Regions from separate parts of the Methylosinus sp. H3A genome, predicted to be linked through region 2. Evidence: riboswitches for the same ligand, from Rfam matches in the RefSeq annotation. Region 2 holds a riboswitch; the other holds the start of a gene.

Region 1 (9,362 bases), 940 kb from region 2:
CGCCCCAGGCGAGCGTCTCGAAATCCGTCGGATAATGCAGGATCGCGAAGCCGACGAGCTGATTGGCGAGCCATATCGCCGCCGTCGACGCCAGCGCGCCGCGCCGCGAGCAGGTCAGCGCGGCAATGGCGGCGAAGCCTGCGAGCGGCGCCGCGCAAGCGAAAGCGAGCGAGAAGAACGCGCCGGCGAGAATGAGCGAGCCGCTCCAGAGCCGATTGCGTTCGCCAAAGACGGGAAGTGAAAGCGTAGTCATGCGATTCTCCTTTTTCGAGTGACGATGCTTCTGTGTCTCCTGGAGTCTTTCCGTGTTTCACTGAAACACAGAAAGACTCCAGGCTTTTGTTTTGACGCGTTTCCAACGCCGAACCGGTGTCCACTTCGGCTGGAAACGCCCTAGCGGGAGACGAATTCGGGCGTGGGATCAGGGCGCGGGACGATCGACAGGATCGGGCTCTGCGAGCCCCAGCCAGCGCGCCCGCAGCGCATCCCACAAAGAGAGCCGCGACCAGTCGGGCTCCCGCAGAACTTTTTCCGTTTCTGGATGAAGGAAGGGATTGGGCAACAGCACGGCGAGCTGCTGCTCATCCGCGCCATTGAACAATTGCAGGCTCCAGGACATTGGAACGCATGTTCCAGAGAAGCGACGATGCAGCTCCGCGCGCGCCGTGCGTCTGTGAATGGCGAGCTCCGGCGGCGTCGGCCGGCTGCGTGGGCCCTTCGTCTCGCCGATGCAGACGTGGAAATGCGTCTGTCCGAAAGCGACGGTGAGATAGCCGTCGAGCAAGCCGACGCGTGTCGGCGCGTGATCCGCATGGATCTCGAAAGCCGCGCCTTGAATGATCGGCCCGAACACGATCTCACTCCAATGGTTTTCGAAGAGATCGCGAAGCAGCGCTTCGAGACTCTGCGCGTCGGTCGGCAGCGAGAAGACATCGACCGGCGTTCCGTCCGGCTCCGTCCTTCGCTGCGGCGTTAAATTCGTCATGAGATTCTCCTCTCTCGAAAATCCGTCACCAGCTGAATTTCACGCCGCCATAGACGGAGCGTCCCGCGGTTCCGTAATTGTAGACTTCCTCATAGCGCGCATCATTGACGTTCTCGATCCGCGCGAACACCGACATGCGTTCGTCGATTTTATAATCGGCGTAGAGATCGAGCTTCGCAAAAGGCGCGAGCGTGACGCGTTGCGAGAAAATATAATCATAGTCGGGATTGGGCCCGATGATGGTGAGCCGCGCCTCGAGCTCGAGCCCCGGAACGCCTGCATAGACGACAGACGCGGTTCCCTTGTCGCGCGGCCGGCGGAACAGGCTGCGATGCGTCACGAGATTTTCCGCCGCAAGATGCGTGTAGCTCGCGCGCAGACGCCATTCGCCGGGAACGAGGATCGCCTCGCCCGCAAATTCGACGCCTTTCGTGCGTGCGCGGCCGACATTGTAATAGCAGCCGAAGGCCTGCGTCGCAGCGCAACTCGGCGCGCGGCCGAATTCGATGAGATCGCGAAAACGATTCTCGAACAGCGACACAGATGCGTAGAGGCGCTCGCCGAACAAGGATTGATCGACGCCGACGTCATATCCGACGCTCGTCTCCGGCGCGAGCGCAGGATCGCCATATTGGCTGAAGCGCTGATAGAGCGAGGCGACGCGCGCGCCTGTGCCGGCGCTGCCGCGCAATTTCGTTCCCGTCTCCTCGAAGCGATAGGCGCCGGTCGCGCGCCATGTCGCGAATGTGCGGTTCTGATCGACGGCATCGATGCGGCCGCCATAGGAGAGATCGACACGCTCGAATAAAGTGAGCTTATGTTGCGCAAAGCCCGAATGCGTCGTCTGCGCCGCGTCGATGGGCGTGAATGTCGTCGGCGGAACGGGATCCTGCGACGTGTGGACAGATTCCGTCTCATTGCGCGCGCCGAAGGTCAGAAGGCCGAAGGCGCCGAGCGTGAGATCGCCCTGATATTCGAAGCCGCGCCGCTCGCCACGATAGCCGCGCCGGCAATTGTAGGAATTGTAGCTGGCGTCATAGCAGGAGCGCGCCTGCCACACGTCTCGGTTCGTCACATTGCCGAACAGAGTGAAGCGATTGTGCAAGGCTTTATCGAACATGTCGGCGTCGATGCGCGCAAAGCCCTGCGCGAAAGTCGCATGCTGATGATTCTGCGGATCGAAGATATCGACCGCCGAGAAGGAATAGGGATTGTCGAAGCGGATGGCGCTGTCATAGCCGAAGAAGCCGGCTTCGACCGCGACATCCTCGCTCACGCGATAGCCCAGCCGCGCGCTGGCGCCGCCCTTGTTCGTCGGGTCATTGAGCGGAAGCGGCGGAAGCGGCGTCTTGCTGTCGCCGATCGTCAGTGGGCGCGTGATGCGATAGCCGTAGCGTGGATGGCCGTCGACCGTCAGCGCGTCTATGGCGAATGCATACCACAAGCGATCCTCGCTTCCCGAAACGCGCGCGCGCAAATGCGCGGTTCCGTAAGAGCCGCCTTCCAGCAGAATAGAGGCGCGCGGACGCCCCTCGCCCTTGCGCGTGAGGATATGAATGACGCCGCCCATGGCGTCGGAACCGTAGAGCGCCGATTGCGGGCCGCGCAGCACCTCTATGCGTTCGATATCCGAGGCGACGAGGCCGCCGAGATCGACCGAGCCGTCCGTCGAGGACGGATCGCCGATGCGCAAGCCATCGACCAGCACGAGCGTCTGGCCGGGCGTCGCGCCACGTAGAAAGACGGAGGTCTGCGCGCCCGGGCCGCCGGTCTCATAGAGATCGAGGCCCGGCGTTCCGCGCAAAACCTCGGTGAGGCCTGTCGCGGCGCGCTTCTCGATCTGCGCGGATGGAATCACGGTGACGGCGGAGGATGATTTATCGACGCGCTCCTCCACGCGATCGGCGGAGACGATGGTCGCCGCGCCGATCTCGACGGAGGGCAAAGCCTCCTGCCCCGCGACGCGAGCGGGAAGCAGGACGAGAAGAGAGGCGGAGAAAAGCGCGAGACAAGATGTGGCGCCCGAAAGGGCGCCCTGTGCGAAAAGGGGGGACATTGCCGGAAAACTCGCAGCAGACGTGGGCCGTCACTGCGAAAGGTCTCCACCCTCGAACGCGCGAAGACGCGTCGAAAGGTTTCGGCCGCCTCGGTGCACCCCGCCCGACGCTATCGCGCGTGACCACGACTGATGGCAGGTCTCCTGGCTCGCGGGTCGACACCTTCGGATCGCCTTCCCGGAAGCTTACGCTCCAGTGGCTATTTGATCCTCGGCTCACCGCTCACAGTTGCGGGGGCAGCCGCGGCTTCGCGCCGTCTCCGGCGCTCACCGCATTCCCTTTTGATCCCTAGATGGGAACCATCGCGGTCAATAGAACCGCGCCGAACCGCAGAGTCAAGCGCGCTCTCGGACGGCGAGCGCTTCTGGAACGAAGCCTCGCGCGGCGCGTTAGGCTTGCGGCGGCGGGCGCCGCCCGCGAAAAATTCGATTAGAATTTCGGAGAAGAACGATGAGCGCTATTTACGTCGTCGACACCGACCGGCTCCCGCGCGCGCAAGTCGGCGGCGTGGACGATCCCAGCGTTCGCTGGGCCGGCGCCTTCGCCTCCTGCGGCGAGCATGGCGCGACGCAATCCTCGACCATCGTCTATGAGATCGCGCCCGGCGGACGGCTCGGCTGGCACACGGACGCGACCGAGGAGACGCAATATATCCTCGGAGGCTCCGGCGAATTGCGCGCCGAGGGCGGCGAGACGCATCATGTGAAGCCCGGCGACGTCTTCGTCATTCCGACGCCGCTGCGGCACGATCTCGTCAATACGGGAAAGGAAACGCTGCGCGCCGTCGCCTTCTTCGCGGCGGCGATGTTCACGCAGCGTTTCGACAATGTGATGCTCGCGCCCGACGTGCATGTGCTCGGCACGCCGAACCGCGAGGGCTGAACGCCTCACATATTGCCGAGGCAGACATATTTGATCTCGAGATAGCTCTCTATGCCGTATTTGGAGCCCTCGCGTCCCATGCCCGACTGTTTCACGCCGCCGAAAGGCGCGGCCTCGCTCGACATCAGCGACTCGTTGACGCCGACCATGCCGAATTCGAGCGTCTCCGCGACGCGAAACACGCGCGCTATGTCGCGGCTATAGAAATAAGCGGCGAGGCCATAATGCGTCGAATTGGCGAGGCGGATCGCTTCCGCCTCATCTTCGAAGGGGATGATCGCGGCGACGGGGCCGAAAATCTCCTCCTCGAAAATCTGCATGTCCGGCCGTACGTCGAAGAGCACGGTCGGCGCGAAGAATGTGCCGCCGAGCGCGTGGCGCGCGCCGCCGGTCAGCACTCTCGCGCCATGCGCGCGCGCGTCGGCGACGAGGCGCTCCACTTTCGCGGCCGCCGCCTCCTCGATCAGCGGGCCGATGACGACGCCGGGATCGACGCCGCGTCCGACCTTCAGCTTCGACGCAGCCTCGGCGAGCTTGGCGGCGAAAGTCTCGGCGACGTCCTTCTGCACCAGGAAGCGATTGGCGCAGACGCAGGTCTGGCCGCTGTTGCGATATTTGGTCGCCAGCGCGCCCTTCACCGCGAGATCGAGATCGGCGTCCTCGAAGACGATGAAAGGCGCATTGCCACCGAGCTCCATGGAGCATTTCTGCACATTCTCCGCCGCCTGGCGCAGAAGAATCTTCCCCACCTCGGTCGAGCCGGTGAAGGTGATCTTGCGCACCGTCGGGTTGGAGGTGAGCTCCACGCCGACGTTGGCAGGGTCGTTGGTCGTCACCACATTGAGCACGCCGTCCGGCACGCCGGCGCGCTGCGCGATCTCGGCGAGCGCTATGGCCGAGAGAGGCGTCAGCTCGGCGGGCTTCACCACCATTGTGCAGCCGGCGGCGAGCGCCGCGCCGGCCTTGCGCGCGATCATGGCGGAAGGGAAGTTCCAGGGCGTGATCGCGGCGGTGACGCCGATCGCCTGCTTGAACACGAGAATGCGCTTCTCGCGCGCCTGCTGCGGGATCACATCGCCATAGACGCGGCGGCCCTCCTCCGCGAACCAGTCGAAATAGGCCGCGCCATAGGCGATCTCGCCACGCGCCTCGGCGAGCGGCTTGCCCTGCTCGGCGGTGATGATCTGCGCGAGGCGCTCCTGATCGGCGAGCAGGAGATCATGCAGCCGCCGCAGAATTTGCGCCCGCTCCTTGGCGAGCTTGCCGCGCCACGTCGGAAGCGCGCGCTCGGCCGCCTCGATCGCGCGCCGCGTCTCGGCCGCGCCCATGTCCGGAACCTCGGCCAATACCGCGCCCGTCGCCGGATCGCGAACGGCGAAGGTTGCGCCATTGTCGGCGCCGACGAAGGCGCCGTCGATGAAGGCCTGGTGGCGAAACGGGCGGGGCTCTCTGGTCATTTCGGTGCGCTCCCGACGCGATACGAAAGGGGCCATCGAATACGGCGCCTTTGCCAGTGGAGACAACATTTAGCTTCCGCAAACCGCGCTGGAGAGGCCCACCCGCGGTCCCGCTGCCTGAAAAGCGGCGCTTTCCGGGCCTATCCGGCGCGCTGCCGCGAAAGGCGGAACCGCGGCCCCGGCTCGCGCGTCATAGGGGAAGCGACTGCAATCTCATATGGCTTCATCCTGAAAATCCGACATAATCGCGGGATTCGCGGGCGCCGCTGCGCTCGCGTCCGAGAAGACGCCCCGAAAGCGAGATAGCCCTTGGCCGAAACCCGCAATTTTCTTCCTGTGACGCGCCGCCGGGCGCTCGCCGCCCTCTCGAGCCTCACGGGGCTCGCCCTGCCGGGATGGGCCGTGCGCCCCGCGCTAGCGGATGCCGCGCCGGGCGAGACCGAGAGCCACGGCCTCTCCATCTTCGGCGAGCTCGCCGAGCCGGCGGATTTTCCGCATTTCGCTTACGTGAACCCGAGCGCGCCCAAGGGCGGAACGCTGGTGATGGAGCCGCCGCCGCCGGAGAAAAACAGCTACGACTCGCTCAACCCTTATATTTTGCGCGGCAATCCGGCCGCGGGCGTCGGCCTCGTCTATGACTCGCTGATGACCGGGAGCCTCGACGAGCGGGACGCGCTCTACGGGCTCGTGGCCGAGACGCTGCGCATCTCGGCCGACAAGCTCACCTACACTTTCTTCCTACGCAAAGAGGCGCGCTTTCACGACGGCTCACGGCTCACGGCCCATGACGTCGCCTTCTCGCTCGACCTTCTCAAGACCGAAGGCCATCCGATGATCTCGCAATCGCTGCGAGATCTCGTCAGCGCCACGGCCGAAGCGGACCATGTGCTGGTCGTGAAGCTCGCGCCCGGCCGCGCCCGCGATCTGCCGATCATCGTCGCCAGCCAGCCGATTTTCTCCAAAGCCTATTACACCAAGCACAAATTCAACGAGACCACGCTCGAGCCGCCGCTCGGCTCCTCGGCCTATAAGGTCGGTCCACTCGATCCGGGCCGTTACATCTCGTTTCAGCGCGTGCCGGACTATTGGGCGAAGGATTTGCCGGTCAATGTCGGCCAGGCCAATTTCGACGTGATCCGCTTCGAATATTTCGCTGACCGCAACGTCGCCTTCGAGGGTTTCAAAGCCGGCGCCTTCACCACGCACGAAGAGTTTACCTCTTCCGTATGGGCGACCGGATATGATTTTCCAGCTATTCATGACGGCCGCGTGAAACGCGAGATCATCCCGGATGAGAACATATCGGGGACGCAAGGGTGGTATTTCAACACACGCCGCCCGGTATTCCAGGACAAGCGCGTGCGCGAGGCGATCGGCTATGCCTGGGATTTCGAGTGGACCAATAAAAATATCATGTACGATTCCTACAAGCGGACAACGTCCTTTTTCGAAAACTCCGAGCTCAAGGCGGTCGGTGCGCCGAGCGAAGCGGAGAGAGCGCTGCTAGAGCCTTTCCGCGACCGCCTGCCGGCAGAAGTTTTCGGCGAACCATTCCGGCCGCCGGTGTCCGACGGCTCCGGCCAGGATCGCGCGCTTCTGCGCAAAGCGAGTGATTTACTCGCAGCCGCCGGATGCACGCGCAAGAACGGCATTCTGTATCTGCCGGACGGAAAGCCATTGGAGTTCGAATTTCTCGATTTCTCGAGCATGTACGAACGCCATACCCAGCCATTCATCAAGAATCTCAAGCTGCTCGGCATCAATGCGCGGATTCGCATCGTCGACGCCGCGCAATATAAATCGCGGCTCGACAGCTACGACTTCGACGTGATGTCGATCCGCTATCGCATCGCTTACTCTCCGGGCGAGGAGCTGCGCGTGCTGTTCGGCTCGCAGGCGGCGCGCTCGAAGGGATCGCAGAACTATATCGGCGTCGACGACCCGGTCGTCGACGCACTGATCGAAAAGGCGCTCATCGCCACGACGCGCGAGGAGTTGGTCGCCGTCTGCCGCGCGCTCGACCGCGTGCTCATCGCCGGACGCTACTGGATTCCGCATTATTATCTGCCGGCGTTTCGGATCGCCTATTGGGACGTGTTCGGGCGTCCCGACAAGCATCCACGCTTCGACCTGGGCATCGCCTCGACATGGTGGTGGGACGAAGAAAAAGCGCGCAAGATCAATTTCAAAGGACGCTGAAGCGAAATGGGAGCTTATATAGCGAGACGGCTTCTGCTGATGATCCCCACGATTTTCGGCATCATGCTCATCTCATTCGTCATCGTGCAATTCGCGCCGGGGGGGCCCGTCGAGCGCGTCCTCGCGCAGATGCAGGGACTGGACGCCGGCGCGACCTCGCGCTTTTCCGGCGGCGGCGGCGACGTCGGCCGCGGCGGGGCGGCGACGCCCGGAGCCGGCGCGGAATCGGCCTCCAAATATCGCGGCGCGCAGGGGCTCGACCCCAAATTCATCGCCGAGCTGGAAAAACAGTTCGGCTTCGACAAGCCGGCCTGGGAACGCTTCCTGCTGATGGTGAAGAATTACGCCGTCTTCGACTTCGGCCGCAGCTATTTCCGTGACGAGAGCGTGCTGAAGCTCATCGGCGAGAAGCTGCCCGTCTCCATGTCGCTCGGCCTATGGATGACGCTCATCTCCTATTCCGTCTCCATACCGCTCGGCATCGCCAAAGCGGTGCGCGACGGCGAGCGTTTCGACTCCTGGACCTCCAATCTCGTCATCATCGGCTATGCGATTCCGAGCTTCCTCTTCGCCATGCTCCTCATCGTGCTCTTCGCCGGCGGCTCATTTTGGCAGATATTTCCGCTACGCGGACTGACATCGGAGAATTTCGCCGAGCTGTCGCTCATCGGCAAAATTGGCGATTATTTCTGGCACATCTGCCTGCCCGTGCTCGCCATGACGCTCGGCGCCTTCGCGACGCAGACATTTCTGACCAAAAACTCCTTCCTCGACGAGATCCGCAAGCAATATGTGCAGACGGCGCGGATGAAGGGCCTCACAGAGAATCGCGTGCTCTATGGCCATGTGTTCCGCAACGCCATGCTCATCGTCGTCTCCGGCTTTCCGGGCGCCTTCGTGCATGCGTTCCTGACCGGCTCCGTGCTCATAGAGACCATCTTCTCGCTCGACGGGCTCGGCTATCTCTCCTACGAATCCATCGTCAATCGCGATTATCCGGTGGTGTTCGCCAATCTCTACATTTTCGCGCTGCTGGGCCTCGTGGTGAATCTCCTCTCGGACCTCACCTACACATGGATCGATCCGCGCATCGATTTCGAGACGCGCGAGGTCTGAGCGATGCATGAGACGAGCGCCCCCGCCACGATGACGAAGCTCGCGCCGGAGATTCCCGACGGCGGGTTCTTGCGCCTGCGGCCGATCGATCGCCGCCGGCTGCAGAACTTCAAGGCCAATTCCAGAGGCTATTGGTCCTTCTTTCTGTTCATGACCTTGTTTCTGCTCTCGTTGGCGTCGAACTTCATCGCCAATGACAAGCCCGTGCTCGCCTATTACAAGGGCGAGCTGCTCTTCCCCATCTTCAAGGATTATGCGGAAGAGAAGTTCGGCGGCTTTCTCGCGCGCACAGACTATCGCGATCCGACGATCGAGAAAGAGATCGAGGCGAATGGCTGGATCATCTGGCCGCCGGTTCGCTATTCCTACGACACGCATAATCTCGATCTGCCGACGCCTGCGCCCTCGCCGCCGACATGGATGCTCTCCAAGGCGCAATGCGAGGCCGCTGCGGCCAAGAAGCTGGGGCCGGAGAAAGCGCATCTCGGCTGCTCGGCGATCGAATGGAACTGGCTCGGCACCGACGATCAAGGCCGCGACGTCGTCGCGCGTCTGCTCTATGGTTTCCGACTATCAGTGCTGTTCGGCCTCATTCTGGCGAGCATCTCCTCCATCGTCGGCGTCGCCGCGGGCGCCGTGCAGGGCTTTTTCGGCGGGTGGATCGAT
Region 2 (20,000 bases):
AACCTGCCTCGCCCGTACAACAGGCAATCTGAGCAGGACCACAGGCCTCTTCAACGCCTACATCGATCTCGGCAACTGGTACGGCTTTACGCCCTATGTCGGCGCAGGCGCCGGCGTTTCTTATGTTCGGTCGAACGGCGCGGTCAACTACTACAAATCTTCCAATGGCACGCCTTACACGGCAGATTTGTCGCCGGTCGAAGGCTATCCGCTCGTTTGGATCGACAGAATCACAGGCGCCGCCCTCACCCCACAGCCCGGGCTGGCGTTCGCGCAGCAGTATTGGGACCGCTCGCGGGCGAAAAGCAGCTGGAAGTTCGCCTGGGCTCTGCTCGCAGGCGTGACCTACGACGTGGCCGACAACATCAAGATCGACGTGGGCTACCGATTCTTGAATTCGGGGAAATATGTAGGCTTGGCGGGCTCGTCTGGCGCGACGGCGGCGCCCTACGACTTGGTCTCTCACGAGGTCCGACTGGGCGTTCGTATCACAACCGACTGACGAAAAAACCGTCGCTGTTCCGGCTCCCCCGGCTTAGCCTTCACGTCTCCCGCTTGACGCGAAGACGTGTTGCGCGTAGCGCAGCATCCGAAAATCCATGCCCCGGGGAGGCAGCGCTCAAATGCCCATCCAAAAGCCCGGCGTGAAGCCGGCAGATCCACGTTTTTCCTCCGGCCCTTGCTCCAAGCGTCCCGGCTGGACGCTCGGCGCGCTCTCGGGCGCGGCGCTCGGCCGCTCGCACCGCTCCCCTGCCGGCAAGGCGAAGCTGAAGGAAGCCATCGATCTCACGCGCGAGGTGCTGCGCGTGCCGGCGAGCCATCGCATCGCCATCGTTCCCGCCTCCGACACCGGCGCTGTCGAAATGGCGCTGTGGTCGCTGATCGGCGCGCGCGGCGTCGACGTCGCCGCCTGGGAGAGCTTCAGCGCGGATTGGGTCACCGACATCATCGAGCAGCTGAAGCCGGGCTCCGCCCGCAGCTTCGTCGCCCCCTTCGGCGAACTGCCCGACCTCGCGAAGATAAACTTCGACAATGACTTCGTCTTCGCCTGGAACGGCACCACCGCCGGCGTGCGCGTGCCGAACGCCGATTTCATCCCCGCCGACCGCAAGGGGCTGACGATCTGCGACGCGACCTCGGCCGCCTTCGCGCAGCCGCTCGATTTCGCCAAGCTCGACGTCGTCACCTACTCCTGGCAGAAGGTGATGGGCGGCGAGGCCGCGCATGGCATGCTGATCCTCTCGCCACGCGCCGTGGAGCGGCTCGAGAGCTACACGCCCGCCTGGCCGCTGCCGAAGATTTTCCGCCTCACCAAGAACGGCAAGCTCGTCGAGAGCATTTTCGAAGGCGACACGATCAACACGCCCTCCATGCTCTGCGTCGAGGATTATCTCGACACGCTGAAATGGGCGAAGTCGATCGGCGGGCTCGACGCGCTCTTCGCGCGGGCGAACGCCAACGCCAAAGTCGTTTCCGATTGGGTCGAGAAAACGCCCTGGTTCACGCATCTCGCGCAGGATCCGGCAACGCGCTCCAATACGGGCGTCTGCCTCGTCTTCGCCGATCCCGCCATCGCCGCAAAGCCGCGGGCGGAACAATCGGCCCTCGCCGCCCGCATCGTCGGCCTCGTCGAGAAGGAAGGCGCGGGCTTCGACTTCGGCGCCTATCGCGACGCGCCGCCCGGCCTGCGCATCTGGTGCGGAGCCACGGTGGAGGCGAGCGATGTGGCGGCGCTGACCGCCTGGATCGACTGGGCCTATGCCGAGGCGGTCGCGCAATCGGCCAAGGCGGCTTGAGACCGACGCCGCTCGTCACGATCTAGGGACAGGGACGGACGCCGCGACAGAGCGGCGCCGAAAGGGGGCGAATTCGCTCGGCGCAAGCCGAGGGAGGCCCCCTCATGCTCAAACGCGTGCTCGTTTCCGACGCGCTCTCGCCCGCGGCTCTCGAACTCTTCCGCTCACGCGCTATCGAGGCCGACTACCGGCCGGAGCTCGGCAAGGACGCCCCCGCGCTCGCCGCCGCCATCGGCGCCTATGACGGGCTCGCCATTCGCTCGACGACGCAAGTCGACAAAGCGCTGCTCGCGCAGGCGGAGCGGCTGAAAGTCATCGGCCGCGCGGGCGTCGGCGTCGACAATGTCGATGTCGCCGCGGCGACGACGCGCGGCGTGATCGTGATGAACACGCCCTTCGGCAATTCCATCACCACCGCCGAGCATACGATGGCGCTGATGCTGGCGCTCGCCCGCCAGATTCCCGCCGCCGACGCCTCCACCCGCGCCGGCAAATGGGAGAAGAACCGATTCATGGGCGTCGAGCTCGCCGGCAAGACGCTGGGCGTCATCGGCTGCGGCAATGTCGGCGCCAATGTCGCGACCCGCGCGCTCGGCTTTTCCATGCGCGTCATCGCCTATGATCCCTTCCTGACCGAGGAGCGCGCGCGGCGGCTCGGCATCGAGCCGGTCGATCTCGACGCGCTGCTCGCGCGCGCCGATTTCATCACGCTGCATACGCCGCTCACCGCCAAGACGCGGGGCTTGCTGAACGCCGTGTCGCTCGCGGAGACCAAGCGCGGCGTGCGTATCGTCAATTGCGCGCGCGGCGGGCTCGTCGACGAGGCCGCTCTCGTCGCGGCTCTGGACGAGGGCCATGTCGCGGGCGCGGCGCTCGATGTGTTCGAGACCGAGCCGGCGCGCGAAAACCCGCTTTTTTCGCGCCAGAATGTCGTCTGCACGCCGCATCTCGGCGCCTCGACGGTCGAGGCGCAAGAGAAGGTCGCGGTGCAGATCGCCGAGCAAATGTCCGATTTTCTGACGCGCGGCGCGATCGTGAATGCGGTCAATTTCCCGTCGATCGGCGCCGAGGAGGCGCCGCGGCTCGCGCCCTTCGTCGATCTCGCCGAGAAGCTCGGCTCCTTCCTCGGCCAATCGACCGAATCGCCGATCGAACGCATCTTGGTCGCCTATGAAGGCGCGGCGGCGCAGCGCAATGTCCCGGCGATGACGGCGGCGGCCGTCGCCGGATTGCTGCGGCCGGCGCTCGCCGAGGTCAATCTCGTCTCGGCGCTCGCGATCGCCAAAGAGCGCGGCATAGCGATCGACGAAGCGACACGCTCCGGCGCGAGCGATTATGATTCACTCATCGCCGTATCGGTGACGACGCGCGACGGGGAGAGGACGCTCGCCGGCTCTCTGTTCCACGACGGCCGGCCGCGCATCGTCGCCGCGGATGGCGTCCGCGTGGAGGCTGAGTTCTCCGAGCGAATGATCTTCGTGTCCAACGCCGACAGACCCGGCTTCATCGGGCGTTTCGCGGGGCTGCTCGGCGCTGCGGGCGTGAATATCGCGACCTGCGCGCTGGGACGCGATCGTCCGGGCGGCTCCGCCGTGGCTCTCGTCGCGATCGACGAGCCGGCGCCGCGCGAGACGATGCGAGAGATCGCCGCGCTGGCCGGAGTGCGCTTCGCGACGACGCTGCAATTTTGAGGAAGACGGGAGGGGCGCGCTGTTTTTCGAGGTGGCGCTCTCGAACCTCGCGCGAGGGAATCGGAGCGCCCTCGCGCCTGTCGTCCCCCTCACTCCGCCTCATTGTCGCGACAACGAGGCGGAGGAGGCGGATCGAGTGTGACTTTCTTTAAAAGTCGGCGATCAACGCCAAGCCGCTAACTTCACGAGAAGGATGGCGAAGCTGCAGACGAAAGGCGAGAGATCGTCGATCTTACTGAATCATCTTCACGGTGCGGCCGACGCCCGGGTCGGAGCCGTTGCCCGTGCCGTTGGTGCCGGCGGGGGAAATCCAGTCCGGAACCTTCGTCAGCGCAATGATGACGAAAGCGACGATGGCGACCATCCACAGAACAGTCTTGCCGATCTCAGCGCTGCTGTGTCCGATTGTTGACATGTGACGATCCTCCGAATGTTGGTGCTTTTTTGCTTTTTTTTCACTTGATGCGCGACAAAGCGTCGCATCGGCGTCAGCCTACACCAACTCTTTTCCGGGCACAATGCGGCATGTGCGCGCGCGACAAAATTAGTCAGGCCCCGTGAAGAGCAGCGAAAACGCGACGCAAAAAGGCGATCCCGGGCCCGACGGCTCCAGGATCGCCTCGCATTCTCGGCCGATGAGTAAGGGGGTCAGTCCCGGCGCGTCAGATAATATTCGAGCATCGCCACCGCCGCTTTGCGGTCCGCCTCGCCCGCCCGCGCCAATGCGCGGGAATGCAGCTCGACGATCCATTGATCGGTCGGCCGATCGCCGGCGGCCTCGCGCGCCAGCGTGAGATACATGAGGCCGCGCGCCCGCTGAGGCGGACCGCCGGCTTCGCCGTTGAACATCAGATGGCCGAGCAGCGCCTGCGACGGCGCATGGCCCTTCCGCGCGGCGAGATCGAGCCAATTGGCGGCCTGGCGCGCGTCCTTGGAGACGCCATTGCCGTCGAGATACATGCGCGCGAGATTATATTGAGCGTCGGCGTTGCCGAAATAGGTCGCGGCGTAGCGGAAGAGATCGAAGGCGCGGCCGGCGTCCGGCGTGATCTTCGCGGCGGCAATCCCCTCGAGATAATAGACTCCGACGGCCACGAAGGCGCCGGCCGCCATCAGCCGCTCGCGCGGGCTCGGCTCGTCGTCGGCGAAATGCTCGACGAGCTTGGCGAAATAGGAATAGGCCTTGGCGTCGTCGCGGGCGACGCCGTCGCCGTCCGCATACATGCGGCCGAGCTTCCATTGGGCGAGCGATTCGCCGCCATCCGCGGCGTAGCGCAGCGCCTCCACCGACTTCTTGGTGTTGCCGGCGTGATAGCTCTCCAGCCCGGCGCGCAGAGCGGCCTGCGGATCCTTGAAGATGGTCAATGGCTGCGTGGCGGCCGCGAGGGAGCGCGGCTCCGACGCGTCGAAGGCGGCGGCGGCGCCCGCCCAAAGAGATCCGGCTGTCGCACAGCCGAGCGCGAGAAGCAGCGTCGAACGACGCCCGCGCGGCCCTACCGTCGACGCAATCGCCTGGAGAAACACGATCATCGAGGATCTGACTTTCTCAACGCCGCTGGCGTCTCAAAAAAAACGCCGCGCACAACACCGCCATGCGTCACCGCCGAAAATCGACGACAGGCGTTCGGAAACGAGGGGAGCGTTCTCCCGCGACGAGCCGGCGCGGGAGGCGTCTCCATGTCTTCGATGACCTTGTGACGGGTCGAGATTAGCGCAGCGTTTATGGCTGAAAAGGGGCATCTGGCCCTTTGCCCGGCTCGCGGAAAACTATCTCGACGACTGTTGCAACAAGGTCACAAATTTTAGCGTTTCGCCGCATGCTCGGCGCCGCTGCGACGCATCCGGCTACGCATTGCGACATAGAAACGACCCAGTCCATCGCATCGCCGGAGGGGCGAAGCCGAGCGCAGGCGCGAAAGGCGTCCGCCGGCCCGCTGGCGCTCGCGGCGAGCGGGGCCTATATCCTCGTGAGACGCCTGCCGGAGACGAGGGCGGACGCGATCTCGCGAAGAAGAAAGCCGCCGCATGCACGCAGCCTCGCCCGACCTCTCCGCCACGCTCGTCCCGGCTCGCGGCGATATGCGCGGCTCGGTGCGCGTCCCGCGCGAGACCGTCGGCTTTCGTCGTCTCTTCATCTTCCTCGGCCCCGGCTATCTCGTCGCCACCGGCTATATGGACCCCGGCAATTGGGCGACCGCGCTCGCCGGCGGCTCCAAATTCGGCACGGCGCTGCTCTTCGTCGCCGTGCTGTCCAGCGTCATGGCGATCGTGCTGCAATCGCTGACGGCCCGGCTCGGCCTCGCCACCGGCCTCGATCTCGCCAGCGCCTGCCGCCGCCGCTTTCCCCGCGCCGCCTCCGTGGCGCTCTGGCTGCTGGCCGAGGCGGGGATTCTGGCGACCGACCTCGCCGAGGTCATCGGCACGGCGATCGGCCTGCAATTGCTGTTCGGCCTGCCGCTCGCTTTCGGCGTCGTCGTCACCTTGCTCGACACTTTCCTCGTGCTCGCCTTCGAGCGTCTCGGCTTCCGCAAGATCGAGCTCTTCGTCGTCGCCATGCTGGGGATCATCGCGCTGGCCTTCGGCGGCCAGCTGCTGCTGGCGCGGCCCGATCTCGGCGAGGTCGCCGCCGGCCTCGTGCCGAGCCGCGCGCTCATCGAAAATCCCGAGATGCTCTATATCGGCCTCGGCATTCTCGGCGCGACGGTGATGCCGCACAATCTCTTCCTGCACTCTTATATCGTGCAGACGCGCGACGTCGGCGCCTCCTCGGCGGAGCGCCGCGAGGCGATCGACTTCGCCATATTCGACAGCACCTTGGCGCTCATTTTCGCGCTCGTCATCAATGGCTCTATCCTGGTGCTGGCGGCCGCCGCCTTCCACTCGACCGGCCATACCGATGTCGTCGAGCTCGGCCAGGCCTATACGCTGATCGCGCCGCTGCTCGGCGCGCCGATCGCCGCCAAGCTCTTCGCCATCGCGCTCATCGCCTGCGGGCTCAACTCCACGGTGACGGCGACCCTCGCCGGTCAGATCGTGATGGAGGGGTTCGTCGAGCTGCGCATGAAACCGGCGCTGCGGCGTCTGGTGACTCGGCTCATCGCCATCGTCCCGGCCGTCGCCGTCACTCTGGTCGCCGGCGAGGCGGCGACCGGCCGGCTGCTGGTGCTGAGCCAGGTGGTGCTGAGCTTCACCCTGCCCTTCGCCGTCGTGCCGCTGGTCTGGTTCACCGCCTCGCGCAGGCTGATGGGCGAGCTCGCGGCGCCGCGCGTCACCACAGCCGTCGCCGCAGTCATCGCCGTGGCCATCGTCGCGCTGAACGGCAAGCTGCTCCTCGACGCGCTCACAGGCTGATCCTTTAACTTTCCCTTGACCATGCGGCTCCGCAAGCGCGCGTCAACCAAGCGCGCGCGGGAACGATCTTCTTTCGCGCGACGTTCTTCCCCGGCCGAGGCGGCGCTGGGGGCCCTCCTCGAACAAGGGAAGAAAACGGCATGTTTCGACATATGGTTTATGCGGCGGCCCTGGTCGGCGCGCTGATGCTGCCCGGCGCGGCCTCCGCCCGCGGCCACCATCGTCACCACCACCACCACCATCATCATCACCATCATCACCATCATCACCATCACGGCCGCCACGCCAGCGTCCATCACGGCTGGGGCCATCACGGCTGGCGCCACGCCGGATGGGGCGGCAGTTATGGCGGCGGTTATTATGGCCGGTCCTATTATGCGGGACCGCGCCGCGCGCCGGCTTCCAACGCCTGCTGGCGCTGGTGGAACGGCCGCCGTCAATTCGTGTGCTGAAATCGGCTCGGCGCCGGGGTTCCGGCCGGGCCATCGGCCAGCCGGCGCCCTGCGCCTTTTAGAATTCGACGCCTATCTGCGCCTTCACACCGGCCTGGAAGTGATGCTTGATCAGCGTCATCTCGGTGACGAGATCGGCGATGGCGACGAGTTCCGGCTTGGCGTTGCGGCCGGTGACGACGACATGCAGATCGGCGCGCCGCGCCTTCAGCGTCTCGACCACCTCATCCAGCGGCAGATGCTCATAGCGCAGCGCGATCGACAATTCGTCGAGCACCAGCAGCCGAATCGACTCCTGCGCCATCAGCGCCTTCGCCTTTTCCCAGGCGCGGCGGGCCGCCGCCTCGTCGCGGGCGCGATCCTGCGTCTCCCAGGTAAATCCCTCGCCGAGCGTATGCCAGGAGACGAGCCCCTCCTCCTCGCCGAGCTTCTCGAGGATGCGGCGCTCGCCGCTCTCCCAGGCGCCCTTGCCGAATTGCACCACGCCGACCCGGAACCCATGGCCCATCGCCCGCAGCGCGAGGCCGAAGGCGGCCGTCGACTTGCCCTTGCCGGCGCCCGTATGGACCATGAGCAGGCCCTTTTCGGCGATGGTCTTGCCGGCGACCTCGGCGTCCTGGACGGCCTTGCGCTTCTCCATCTTCTCGCGATGGCGGCGGGCCGCGTCTTCCTCCGCGAATTCCGACACGATTTGCGTCTCCTCGCCGTTTGACGGCTCCTGCTCTCCGTCATATGACTGTTCGGGACGGTCCTCCGCAAGGAGGCGAACAGGGAATGCGGTAAGGGGCTCGTCCCCGATTCCGCGGCTGCCCCCGCAACTGTGAGCGGCGAGCGCGCGCCCGTAAAGCCACTGGGCGAAAGCCCGGGAAGGCGGCGCGTGCGGCGACCCGCGAGCCAGGAGACCTGCCGTCATGTGACCTGCCGTCACGCGAAACCACGAATGCCGCCGGTGGGGCGGCGAGGAGAATCAGATGACCGCCAAGACCTTTTCCGTGAAGACCCTTTCCGCCGACGCCGTCCTCGTCTCGAGCCGCATAGAGGTGCTGCGCGCCGCGCTCGTCGTCTTCACGCTCGGCGCAGGCCTCGTCTATCTCGCCGGCTTCTCCTATGCGAGCGTCGCCCATAATGCGGCCCACGACTCGCGCCATTCGCTCGGCTTCCCCTGCCATTGACGCAACGGTGATCCAGCGACTCCTCGCGGTCGGTCTTCTGGCCGGCCTTCTCGCGGGGCTCGCCGTCGCGGCCCTGCAGAATGTCACCACGACTCCGCTGATCCTCGCCGCCGAGGTCTATGAGACCGCGGCCGAGCAGGCGCATGGCGGAGCCGCGGCGCACGACCACGCCGCGCATGAGCACACCGGGCATGAACACACGACTCATGAGCACACGACTCATGAGCATGCGCCCGCCTGGGAGCCGGCGCCCGGCCTCGAGCGCACTGCGGCCACCAGCGTCGCGACCAGCGTCACCGCCGTCGGCTACGCCTTTGTGCTGCTGGCGCTGATGCTCCTTTCCGGCGAGACGATCGAGCCCAAGCGCGCCGCGCTCTGGGGCGCCTGCGCCTTCGCCTCGACGGGTCTCGCGACGAGCCTCGGCCTCGCGCCGGAGCTGCCGGGCAGCGCCGCCGGCGATCTCGCCACGCGCCAGCTCTGGTGGCTGGCCACGGCGGCCTCGACGGGCGCCGGCCTCTTCGCGCTGCTGCGCGTCGAGCGGCCTGTCGTCAAGGCGCTGGGCGTCGCTTTGCTGATCGCGCCGCATCTCATCGGCGCGCCGCAACCGCCCGCGCCGGAGAGCACCGCGCCCGCCGAGCTCGCCGCGCGCTTCGCCGCGGCTTCGCTCGCCATCCATGCGCTCACCTGGATTCTCGTCGGCGCGGCGGTCGGCTTCGTCTGGCGCTTCCTCGGCCAGAGGGCGAGCAGGGAGGCCGCGGCGTGAGCGCTCTCACGAAAATCCCTGCGACGATCGTCACCGGCTTTCTCGGCGCCGGCAAGACGACGCTGATCCGCCACATACTGGAGACGGCGCGCGGTCGTCGCCTCGCGCTCGTCATCAATGAATTCGGCGACGTCGGCGTCGACGGCGACATTCTACGCGCCTGCGGCGTGGAGAATTGCCCGGAAGAGAATATCGTCGAGCTCGCCAATGGGTGCCTCTGCTGCACCGTGGCCGATGATTTCGCGCCCGCGATCGAAGCGCTGCTCGCGCTTCCCAACCGCCCCGAGCACATCATCATCGAGACCTCCGGCCTCGCTCTGCCGAAGCCCTTGGTCAAGGCCTTCGAATGGCCGACCATCCGCCCGCATCTGACCGTCGACGGCGTCATCGCCGTGGTGGACGGGCCGGCGGTGGCGGCGGGCCGCTTCGCCGACGATCTCGACGCCATCGCCAAGGAGCGCGCCGAGACCCTCGCGATCGACCATGACAATCCGCTCGAGGAAGTGTTCGAGGATCAGCTCCTCTGCGCCGATCTCATCGTGCTCAACAAGATCGATCTTCTGAGCGACGAAGAAGCGACGCAGGTCGCCGCGCAGATCCGCGCCACGGCGCCGCGTGCGGCAAAGCTGCTGCGCGCGAGCGAGGGACGGCTCGATCCCGCCATTCTGCTCGGCCTCGGCGCCGCGGCGGAGGACGATCTCGCCAACCGCCCCTCGCATCACGATACGGAAGAGGGTCACGATCACGATGATTTCGAGAGCTTCATCGTCGAGATCGCCGCCGTGCGCGATCCGGCCGAGCTCGTCGAGCGTCTCGCCCGCGTCGCGGAAACCCATGATGTGTTGCGCATAAAGGGCTTCGTCGAGATCGCCGGCAGGCCGATGCGGCTGCTGGTGCAGGGCGTCGGCGCGCGCTTTCGCCATCAATTCGACCGCCCCTGGCGCGCCGACGAGCCGCGCGCCAGCCGTCTCGTCGTCATCGGCGAAAAAGGTCTCGACCGCGCGGGCGTGACGGCCATGCTGACGAGCTGAGGGCGCCATGCATCTGCTCGCGCGCGATCTCCATGGCCTCGATGACAATGAGGCGGCGGTCGACCTCGGGCAAACTCCGGCGACGGTCATTTTTCTGTCCTTCTCGGACGCGGAGCTCGGCCTCGTCGCCGAGCTGCATGAGCAGAACGCAGCGCTTCCCTCGCTACGCTGCGCCTCGCTCGCTAGGCTGAAGCACCCCTATTCCGTCGATCTCTATATCGACAAGGTCGCGCGCCATGCGCGGCTCGTCATCGTGCGCCTGCTCGGCGGCAAGGATTATTGGTCCTATGGCGTCGACGAGCTTGCGGCCGCCGCCCGCGCGCGCGGCTTCGCTCTGGCGATCGTTCCGGGCGATACGCATCACGACGAGAGACTCGAGCGCGCCTCCACGCTCGCGCCCGACGATCTCTCACGCATCTGGTCATTCTTCCGCGATGGCGGACCAGACAATCTGCGCGCCTTCCTCTGTCTCGCGTCCACGCTCGCGGGAACCCCGGCGCCCTGGCGCGAGAGCGAGCCCGTTCCCCTCGCCGGCCGCTGCGAAACAGCCTGCCGACCCAACCGCCCTCCCCCTCATGCCGAGGAGGTCGCGAAGCGACCGTCTCGAAGCACGAGGGGGAGCTCCAGAAGGCGCCGCGTGACGGCTCCATCGACCTGCGCCGACCCGGCGTCGGCACCGCGCGCGCTCATCACTTTCTACCGCTCGGCGTGGCTCGCCGGCGATTTCGCGCCGATCGTCGCGCTCGCCGATTCTCTGCATGCGCGCGGCTTCGTCGTCGAAGCCTGGTTCGTCGCGAGCCTCAAGGACCACGCCTGCGAAAAGATTCTCGCGCAGACGCTCGCGGAATTTTGTCCCGACGTCGTCCTCAACGCCACCGCCTTCTCGGCCCGCACGGAAGGCGGCTGCGTTCTCGACCGCGCCGATGCGCCCGTCCTGCAAGTCGCGCTCGCAACCACGACGCGCGAGTCCTGGGAGAGCTCCAAGCGCGGCGCCAATGGCGCCGACCTCGCGATGAATGTCGTGCTGCCGGAGGTCGACGGCCGCATCTTCACCCGCGCCATTTCCTTCAAGGCGCAGACGCGCACGCGGACGGCGAGCGAATTCGACGAAATCCGCCATGCGCCCGAGCCTTCGCGCATAGATCATGTCGCGGCGCTCGCGCAGAATTGGGCGCGCCTGCGCCGACTCGACAATAGCGACAAGCGCCTCGCGCTCGTGCTCTCCGATTATCCCGCGCGACGCGGACGCGGCGGCTACGCCATAGGGCTGGATACCCCGCAAAGCGTGCTTGCCATATGTGATCTGTTGCGAGACGCGGGCTACGGCATCGGCGATCATTCTCCTGTCGCTTTGAGAAGCGAGCAAAACTCGCGTCTCGTAGGGCGAGAGGAGAATGATCGCCCCACGGCCGCCTCCTTCGAGACGCACGCTGCGCGGGCTCCTCAGGACGAGGGGACTGTTGCTTTGATGCGCGCGCTCGAAGACGGCGCGCATTGCGCCGAGCTTCCGCTCGACGATTATCGGCGTTTCTTCGCCGCGCTTCCCGACGAATTCACGCGCCAAGTCGCCGCCGCCTGGGGCGCGCCCGAAGACGATCCCGCGCTTCAGAACGGCGCCTTCCGCTTCTCCTGCGTCGAAAGCGGCAAGCTCGTCATCGCGCTGCAACAAGATCGCGGAAACAGAACCGAGCGGCGCGAGACCTATCACGACGCCGAGCTTCCCCCGCGTCACGCTTACATCGCCTTCTATCTCTTTCTGCGTCACGTCCGAAACATCGACGCGCTGATTCATCTCGGCACGCATGGCACGCTCGAATGGCTGCCCGGCAAATCCGTCATGCTCGGCCCCGCTTGCGCGCCAGAGGTTCTGCTGGGGCCGACGCCGCTCGTCTATCCTTTCATCGTCAATGATCCCGGCGAAGCGGCGCAGGCCAAGCGCCGCACCAGCGCGGTGACGATCGGTCATATGACGCCGCCGCTCGTCGAAGCCGGACTCGCGGCGGAGGCGCAAGAAATCGAGAGCCTGCTCGACGAATATGCGAGCGCCGCGACACTCGACCCGCGCCGCGCGAAGCTCATCGCCGAAGCGATTCTCGACGCTGCGGAGCGCAACGGCCTCGCGCAGGAATGCGGCGTCACGCGCGAAACGGATCGCGCCGAGGCGCTGGCGCGGCTCGACGCCTGGCTCTGCGACGTCAAGGAAATGCGCGTCGGCGACGGACTGCATGTGTTCGGCGCCGGCCCCTGCGGCGAGGCGGAGACGAGCGGATTGCTGCGCGCGCTCGAAGGCCACTTCGTCGAGCCCGGCCCTGCGGGCGCGCCCTCGCGCGGACGCGCCGATGTGCTGCCGACGGGACGCAATCTCTTCTGCATCGATCCGCGCCATGCGCCGACGCGCACGGCTCATGACATCGGCGCCCGCGCCGCGCGCGAGGTCATGATGCGTCATGCGCAGGAACATGGCGAATGGCCGCGCAATATCGTGCTCGATCTCTGGGGCAGCGCGACGATCCGCACCGGCGGCGAGGATTTCGCGCAAGCGCTCGCATTGATGGGCGTCGCGCCGCTCTGGGATCACGCCAGCGCGCGCGTCGCCGGCTTCGAGATCGAACCGCTGGCCAAACGCGATTTTCCGCGCGTGGATGTGACGCTTCATATCTCAGGCTTGTTCCGCGACATGTTCCCCGGCCTCATCGCGCTGTTTCACGACGCCGTCGCGGCCGTCGCCGCGCTCGATGAAGACGAGGAATCCAATCCTCTCGCGGCGGCTCGTCGCGAAAGCCGCTCGCTCGAGCGCGTCTTCGGCGCGGCGCAGGGAAGCTACGGCCTCGGCCTCTCCGAAGCGATTGCGCGAGGAGAGACGCGCGACGCGCTCGGCCGCGCTTTTCTCGAGGCCGGCGGCCACGCCTTTTCGCGCAATGGCGAGAGCGCGCCGGCGCATCACGCTTTCGGCGAGCGCGTCGGCGCCGCCGATGCGCTGGTGCATGTGCAGGATATGGCGGAGACGGATGTGCTCACCGGCGCAGCCTTCGCGGAGTTCGAAGGCGGCTTTGCCGCCGCCAACGCCGCGCTCGGCGGCGCGGCCGAGGTGGTGCATCTCGACGCGACGCGCCCCGCCGCGCCGAAGCTGCGCTCGCTCGACCGAGAGATCGCGCGCGTCATTCGCGGCCGCGCCGCCAATCCGCGCTGGCTCGAGGGGCAGATGCGCCACGGCCATCGCGGCGCCGCGGAAATCGCCGAGACGATCGACAATCTCTTCGCCTTCGCCGCGACGACCGCCTTCGTGCGCGACTCGCAATGGGACTTGGTGTTCGACGCGACGCTCGGCGCGCCGCATGTGCGCGCCTTTCTGCTGCGCGACAATCCGCGCGCGGCGGAGGCTATTCGCGATGTTTTCGAGCGCGCCATCGCGCGGGGCTTCTGGCGCACGCGGCGCAACAGCGTCGCAGCGGCGCTCGGCGAAAGCCCCGTCCCCGACCCTGCCCCGTTCGCGACACTCACCGGGACGGGGGCGGAGCCATGACAGCCGCGCCGAAAATCCAGGGCTGGTGCCCCGGCGCGCTACGGCCCATGCAGAGCGGCGACGGCCTGCTGCTGCGCGCCAAGACGTTGCAGCCACGCCTTCTCGCGCATGAGGCGCGCGAGATCGCCGCCATCGCGCGCGACTGCGGCAATGGCCTCGTCGATCTCTCGCAGCGCGCGCAATTGCAATTGCGCGGCGTCGACGAGACGCGGCTCGAAGTGGCGCAGCATCGCCTCGCCGCGCTCGGCCTGCTCGCCAAGGATGCGGCGACGGAGAGCGTGCTCAATTTTCTGGTCTCGCCTTTCGCGGACGAACACGCGAGCGCCCTCGCCTCGCGTCTCGCGCGAGACCTTTCGAAAGACGGCGCTTTGCAGGCTCTGCCGGGCAAATTCGGTTTTCTCGTCGATGACGGCGGCGCGCTCGGCCTCGCCAATTCGGCGATGGACATTCGTCTCGAGGCGCATGACGACAAGATCGCCGTCATCGCCGAAGGCGCCCGCGAACAGGCCTTTCTCACAGAGCTCGAAACAGCGACGGACGCCGCGCTCCAGCTGGCGCGCGCGTTTCTCACATTGCGGGAGGGACGCGAATTCGAATTGCGCCGCATGCGCAATGTCGTCGCCGCCTTCGGGCTCGACGCGCTGGCGAAACAGACGGGCCTCGCGCCGACGCCCTACCGCTCGCGCTGCCGCGCCGCCTCGGCGGCCGCGATTTTCGGGGTCCGCCCCCTCCCCGGCCCTCCCGCGCCAGAGGCGGGAGCGGGAGGCGCTCTCTCCCGCGAGCGAAGCGAGGGAGCCTTCGTCGGAATCGGCGCGCCCTCGGGACGCCTGAGCGCGGATGAGCTCGGCGCGCTCGCCGATCTCGCCGACGCGCACGGCCTCGGCGAATTGCGCCTGACGCCCTGGCGCGCCCTGCTCCTGCCCTGCCCCACGGAAAAAGCGGCGCGCATGATCGCAAAGATCGCCGCGCAGCGCGGCCTCGTCGTCGACGCCGAAGATCCGCGCCTCGCCGTGATCGCCTGCCCCGGCGCGCCCGAATGCCCGCAGGCGCAGGCGCCCACCCGCGGTCTCGCGGCGCAGCTCGCCCCTCTCGCGGCGCGGCTTGCGTCCGAGGGCGCGAGGCTGCACATATCCGGCTGCGCCAAGGGCTGCGCCTTTCCCGCTGCGGCGAAGGTCGCGCTGGTGGCGACGCCGCAGGGCTTCGATCTCGTCGACGATGGCGGCGCGAACGACGCGCCGACGCTGCGAGGCCTCGACGCGAATGAAATCGAAGACGCAATGAGAGCGCGCCTCGCGCGCGCCACAACGCAGGAGCCGCCATGTCCGGCGCATTGACCTACATCCGCGACGGCGCCGCGATCTACGACCGCTCCTTCGCCATCATCCGCTCGGAAGCGCGGCTCGAGCGATTCTCGCGCGAGGAGGAGCGCGTCGCCGTGCGCGTCATCCACGCCTGCGGAATGGTGGAGATCGCCGACGACATTCTCTTCGCGCCCGGCATGGCGGAGGCCGCGAGCGCGGCGCTGCGTAAAGGAGCGCCCATTCTCTGCGACGCCAATATGGTCGCCCATGGCGTCACCCGCGCGCGCCTGCCGGCGAATAACGAGGTGATCTGCACGCTCGCCGATCCGCGTGTTCGCACGCTCGCCGAAGATATGCGAACAACGCGCAGCGCGGCGGCGATGGAGCTGTGGCGAGAAAATCTCGCGGGCGCCGTCATCGCGATCGGCAATGCGCCGACGGCGCTGTTCCGCCTCATCGAAATGCTCGACGAAGGCGCGCCGCCGCCTGCTGCGATCATCGCAATGCCGGTCGGCTTCGTCGGCGCGGCGGAATCGAAAGAGGCGGCGCTCGCCGACGGGCGCGTCCCGACCGTGATCGTGCGCGGCCGCAAGGGCGGCAGCGCCATGGCGGCGGCCGCGATCAACGCGCTGGCGAGCGAAAAAGAATGAATATCGTCGATCCGAATTTGCGCGCCGACCAAGAAACGCCCGTCACGCTCGGCGCGCTCCTCGGCGTCGGCCTCGGCCCCGGCGATCCGGAGCTGATGACTCTCAAAGCCGCGCGGCTGGTGAGCGAGGCCAAGGTCATCGCCTATTTCTCCAAACGCGGAAAGCCGAGCCATGCGCGCGCCATCGCCGCGCGCTTTGTCGCGAAGGATTGCGCAGAAATTCCGCTCGCCTATCCGCTGACGACGGAAATCCCCTTCGACCATCCGGACTATGTCGCCGCGCTCGCCGCTTTCTACGAGGAAAGCGCGGAGCGCCTCGCGCTGCATCTGTCGCTCGGCCGTGACGTCGCTCTCCTCTGCGAGGGCGATCCGATGCTCTATGGCTCCTTCATGCATCTGCAGACGCGATTGTCGCCGCGCTTTCGCGTGGAGGTCTGCGCGGGCGTATCGGGAATGTCCGGCTGTTTCGCAGCGGCGCGCCAGCCGATGACCTGGGGCGACGATGTGCTCACCGTCATTCCCGCCACCCTGCCGCGCGATGCGCTCGCAGAACGGCTCGCTTCGACGGACGCAGCTGTGGTGATGAAGCTCGGCGGCAATCTGGCGAAGCTGCGCCTCGCGCTCGAGGATGCGAAGCTCGTCGAGCGCGCGATCTATGTCGAACGCGGCACGATGGCGGATGAGAAAATCATGCGCTTCACCGAGAAGCGCGACGACGAGGCGCCCTATTTCGCGCTCGTCCTCGTGCCCGGCCACGGACGACGTCCATGAATTCGGCGGCCATGAACTCTGCTGCAGTGAATGGGCGTCTCTCTGTCATCGGCCTCGGGCCGGGCGACGCGCGTTTTCTCACCCATGAGGCGCAAGAGGCTTTGCGTTCGGCGCAGGATATCATCGGCTATGCGCCCTATGTGGCGCGCGTTCCCGTCACGCCCGGCCAGACGCGCATCGCCAGCGACAATCGCGTCGAGATCGCGCGCGCCGAGGAGGCGCTGCGCCTCGCCGCGAGCGGACGCAGAGTCGCTGTCGTCTCGGGCGGCGATCCGGGCATTTTCGCCATGGCGGCGGCGGTGCTCGAGGCGATCGACACTGGCGATCCCGCGTGGCGCGATCTCGACATAGAAATTCTGCCGGGAATCTCGGCCATGCAGGCGGCGGCGGCGCGGCTGGGGGCGCCGCTCGGTCATGATTTCTGCGTGATCTCGCTCTCCGATAATTTGAAACCCTGGTCGGTGATCGAGACGCGTCTCGAGCTCGCGGCGCGCGCCGATTTCGTGATGGCTTTCTACAATCCCGCCTCGCGCGCGCGGCCGCAGCGCATTCATGACGCATTCGCGCTGCTGCGCCGCGCGCTGCCGGACGACCGCCTCGTCGTCTTCGCGAAATCCGTCGGACGCGCAGAGGAGGACGTCATCATCACCACGCTCGGGCAAGCCGATCCGGGTGTCGTCGACATGTCGACTCTCGTGCTCATCGGCGCCAGCGGCACGAAGCTGATTGCGCGCAGCGACGCGCCTCCTTTCGTCTATACGGCGCGGAAGGCGATATGAGCGCGGCGCGCTGGCTCTCGCTGATCGGACTGGGCGAGGACGGGCTCGACGCGCTGACGCCCGCCGCGCGCGCGCTCATCTCCAATGCTTCGCTGATCGTCGGCGGCGCGCGTCATCTCGATTTGATCGGCCCGCAGAAAGCCGAGACGCTATGCTGGCCCTCGCCGCTCTCCGCCGCGATGGAGACGATTCTGTCGCGGCGCGGCGCGCCGGTCGTGGTTCTGGCGAGCGGCGATCCTTTCTTCTTCGGCGTCGGCGATATGATCGCGCGCAATGTCGCGACGGAGGAAATTCTCTGCCTTCCGGCGCCCTCCTCCTTCGCGCTCGCCGCCGCGCGCCTCTGTTGGAGCCAGCAGGATTGCACGTTGCTGTCGCTGCATGGCCGGGCCTTCGAGCGCGTGACGCCGCATCTGCAATCTGCGCATCGGCTGCTCATTCTCTCCTGGGACGGGACGACGCCTGCACGCCTCGCCGCGCATCTCACCGCGCTCGGCATGGGCGAGTCGCATGTGCATGTGCTCGAGCATATGGGCGGCTCGAAGGAGCGTGTTCGCAACGCGCGCGCGAGCGATTTTTCGCTGAACGACATAGCGGCGCTCAACACCATAGGCGTCGAAGTGATCGCCGGGTCCGATGCGCGCGTTTTGCCGCTGACGCCGGGCCTGCCGGACGAGTGGTTCGAGCATGACGGGCAGATCACCAAGCGCGACATTCGCGCAGTGACTCTCGCAGCGCTCGCGCCGCGCCGCGGCGAACGCCTGTGGGACATTGGCGCAGGCTCTGGCTCCATCGCGATCGAATGGATGCTCGCCGACGCGGCCAATCGCGCGACCGCGGTCGAGCAGAATGCAACGCGCATAGCGCGGATCGCGCGCAACGCCGTCTCGCTCGGCGTTCCCGATCTCGACATCGTCGAAGGCGCGGCTCCACAGGCGCTCGCAGGCTTGCCGACGCCGGATGTCGTCTTCATCGGCGGAGGCGGCGATGCGAATGTGATCGAGGCGGCCTGGGACGCTCTTCTGCCCGCTCGCGGGCGCATCGTCGCCAATGCGGTAACGATCGAGACGCAAGCGCTGCTGATCGACGCCTTTCAAAGGAGAGGCGGCGAGCTGGTGAACATGGCGATCTCGAAAGCGCGCCCGATCGGCGGCTTTCACGCGCTGGAGCCGGCGCTGCCCGTGCTGCAATGGCGGGCGGTGAAGAGTTGAGCGCGCCTTCGGCGGTCATTGCGCGCTACGCCATCGGCATAGGCGCGCGCAGCGGCGTCGATGCTCGGGAAGCGGTCGCGCTGATCCGAAAGGCTTGCGAAACCTATGTGCGCGCCCCTTCCCCCGCCTTCTCCCATCAGTGGGAGAAGGAGTCGCGCGTCGAGATCGCGCTCTTCACCATCGATGCGAAGTGCGGCGAGCTCGGCCTCCACGAAGCCGCTCGACTGTTGGACATGACGATCGTCTTTCTGCCGCTGGAAGAGCTGCGCGCGCGAAAGCACGAAACCCTCACCCGCTCGCCCCGCGTGGAAGCCCTCACCGGCGTCGGCAGCGTGGCGGAAGCGGCGGCGCTCGTCGGCGCCGGGAAGGGCGGCCTCCTTCTCGGCCCGCGCCTCGCCAGCGCGCGGGCGACCTGCGCAATCGCGCGAAATGCGCTAGACGAGGGCCCATGACCATCCATTTCATCGGCGCCGGCCCAGGCGCCGCCGATCTGCTGACGTTGCGCGGCCGCGACATTCTCGCGCGCTGCCCGATCTGCCTCTACGCCGGCTCGCTGGTCGCGCCGGAGATTCTCGCCCATTGCCCGGAGGGCGCGCGCATCGTCGACACAGCGCCGCTCTCGCTCGACGCCATCGTCGCGGAAATGCTGGCGGCTCATGAGGCCGGGCAGGATGTCGCCCGGCTCCATTCCGGCGATCTCTCCATCTGGAGCGCCGTCGGCGAGCAGACTCGGCGGCTCGAAGCGCTCGGCATTCCCTACACCATCACTCCTGGCGTGCCGGCCTTCTCCGCCGCCAGCGCCGCGCTGAGACGGGAACTGACGCTGCCGGAAGTCGCGCAATCCGTCGTGCTGACGCGCACCTCGGGCCGCGCCTCGGCCATGCCGCCGACCGAGACGCTCGCCGCCTTCGCCGCGGCGCGCGCGACCATGGCGATCCATCTCTCCATTCATGCGCTCGTACGGGTCGTCGAGGAGCTCACGCCCTTCTATGGCGCGGATTGCCCCATTGCGCTCGTCTATCGCGCCTCCTGGCCCGACGAGCGCATCCTGCGCGGAACGCTCTCCACCATAGAGCCGCTGGCGGGCGTTGCGCCGATGGAGCGCACCGCGCTCATTCTCGTCGGCGAGGCGCTGGCGGCCGATGATTTCCGCGAGAGCGCGCTCTATGACGCGGGCTATGACCGCCGCTTTCGCCCCAAAGGAGCCGGACGCTGATCGCCCCCGGCCTCCTCGTCGCCGCGATCCGCTCCGGCGCGGGCAAGACGACGGTGGCGCTCGGGCTGATGCGCGCGCTGGCGCGGCGAGGCCTGCGCGTGTCCGGCGTGAAATGCGGGCCGGATTATATCGATCCCGCCTTTCACGCGGCCGCGACCGGGCGCGCGAGCTTCAATCTCGATTCCTGGACGATGGAGGCCGAGCTGCTGGGCCAGCTCGCGCTACGCGCCGGCGAGGACGCCGATGTGATCGTCGCGGAAGGGTCGATGGGCCTTTTCGACGGCGCTCCCGGCGCCC

Evidence for each region. A riboswitch is a leader RNA that binds a small molecule or an ion and turns the genes downstream of it on or off. The one in region 2 is predicted to bind cobalamin.
Region 1: linked by a shared signal. The riboswitch ahead of IY145_RS18970 (TonB-dependent siderophore receptor) and the one ahead of IY145_RS14725 (CbtB-domain containing protein) in region 2 are both predicted to bind cobalamin.

Annotation. Positions count from the first base shown of each region.
Region 1 is NZ_JADNQW010000005.1:3,450,535-3,459,896, reverse strand. It holds gene IY145_RS18980 (hypothetical protein) at 1-253, opposite strand, end outside; gene IY145_RS18975 (hypothetical protein) at 422-985, opposite strand; gene IY145_RS18970 (TonB-dependent siderophore receptor) at 1,011-3,041, opposite strand; cobalamin riboswitch at 3,158-3,361, opposite strand; gene IY145_RS18965 (cupin domain-containing protein) at 3,493-3,924, shown strand; gene IY145_RS18960 (NAD-dependent succinate-semialdehyde dehydrogenase) at 3,930-5,381, opposite strand; gene IY145_RS18955 (extracellular solute-binding protein) at 5,691-7,580, shown strand; gene IY145_RS18950 (microcin C ABC transporter permease YejB) at 7,587-8,696, shown strand; gene IY145_RS18945 (ABC transporter permease) at 8,700-9,362, shown strand, end outside.
Region 2 is NZ_JADNQW010000005.1:2,504,242-2,524,241, reverse strand. It holds gene IY145_RS14765 (outer membrane protein) at 1-502, shown strand, start outside; gene IY145_RS14760 (phosphoserine transaminase) at 624-1,796, shown strand; gene serA (phosphoglycerate dehydrogenase) at 1,901-3,487, shown strand; gene IY145_RS14750 (hypothetical protein) at 3,720-3,902, opposite strand; gene IY145_RS14745 (tetratricopeptide repeat protein) at 4,136-5,017, opposite strand; gene IY145_RS14740 (Nramp family divalent metal transporter) at 5,513-6,838, shown strand; gene IY145_RS14735 (hypothetical protein) at 6,979-7,290, shown strand; gene cobO (cob(I)yrinic acid a,c-diamide adenosyltransferase) at 7,349-7,978, opposite strand; cobalamin riboswitch at 8,020-8,216, shown strand; gene IY145_RS14725 (CbtB-domain containing protein) at 8,262-8,462, shown strand; gene IY145_RS14720 (CbtA family protein) at 8,470-9,225, shown strand; gene cobW (cobalamin biosynthesis protein CobW) at 9,222-10,256, shown strand; gene cobN (cobaltochelatase subunit CobN) at 10,264-13,779, shown strand; gene cobG (precorrin-3B synthase) at 13,776-15,113, shown strand; gene IY145_RS14700 (precorrin-8X methylmutase) at 15,098-15,730, shown strand; gene IY145_RS14695 (precorrin-2 C(20)-methyltransferase) at 15,727-16,500, shown strand; gene cobJ (precorrin-3B C(17)-methyltransferase) at 16,512-17,279, shown strand; gene cbiE (precorrin-6y C5,15-methyltransferase (decarboxylating) subunit CbiE) at 17,276-18,487, shown strand; gene IY145_RS14680 (cobalamin biosynthesis protein) at 18,484-18,939, shown strand; gene cobM (precorrin-4 C(11)-methyltransferase) at 18,936-19,703, shown strand; gene IY145_RS14670 (cobyrinate a,c-diamide synthase) at 19,700-20,000, shown strand, end outside.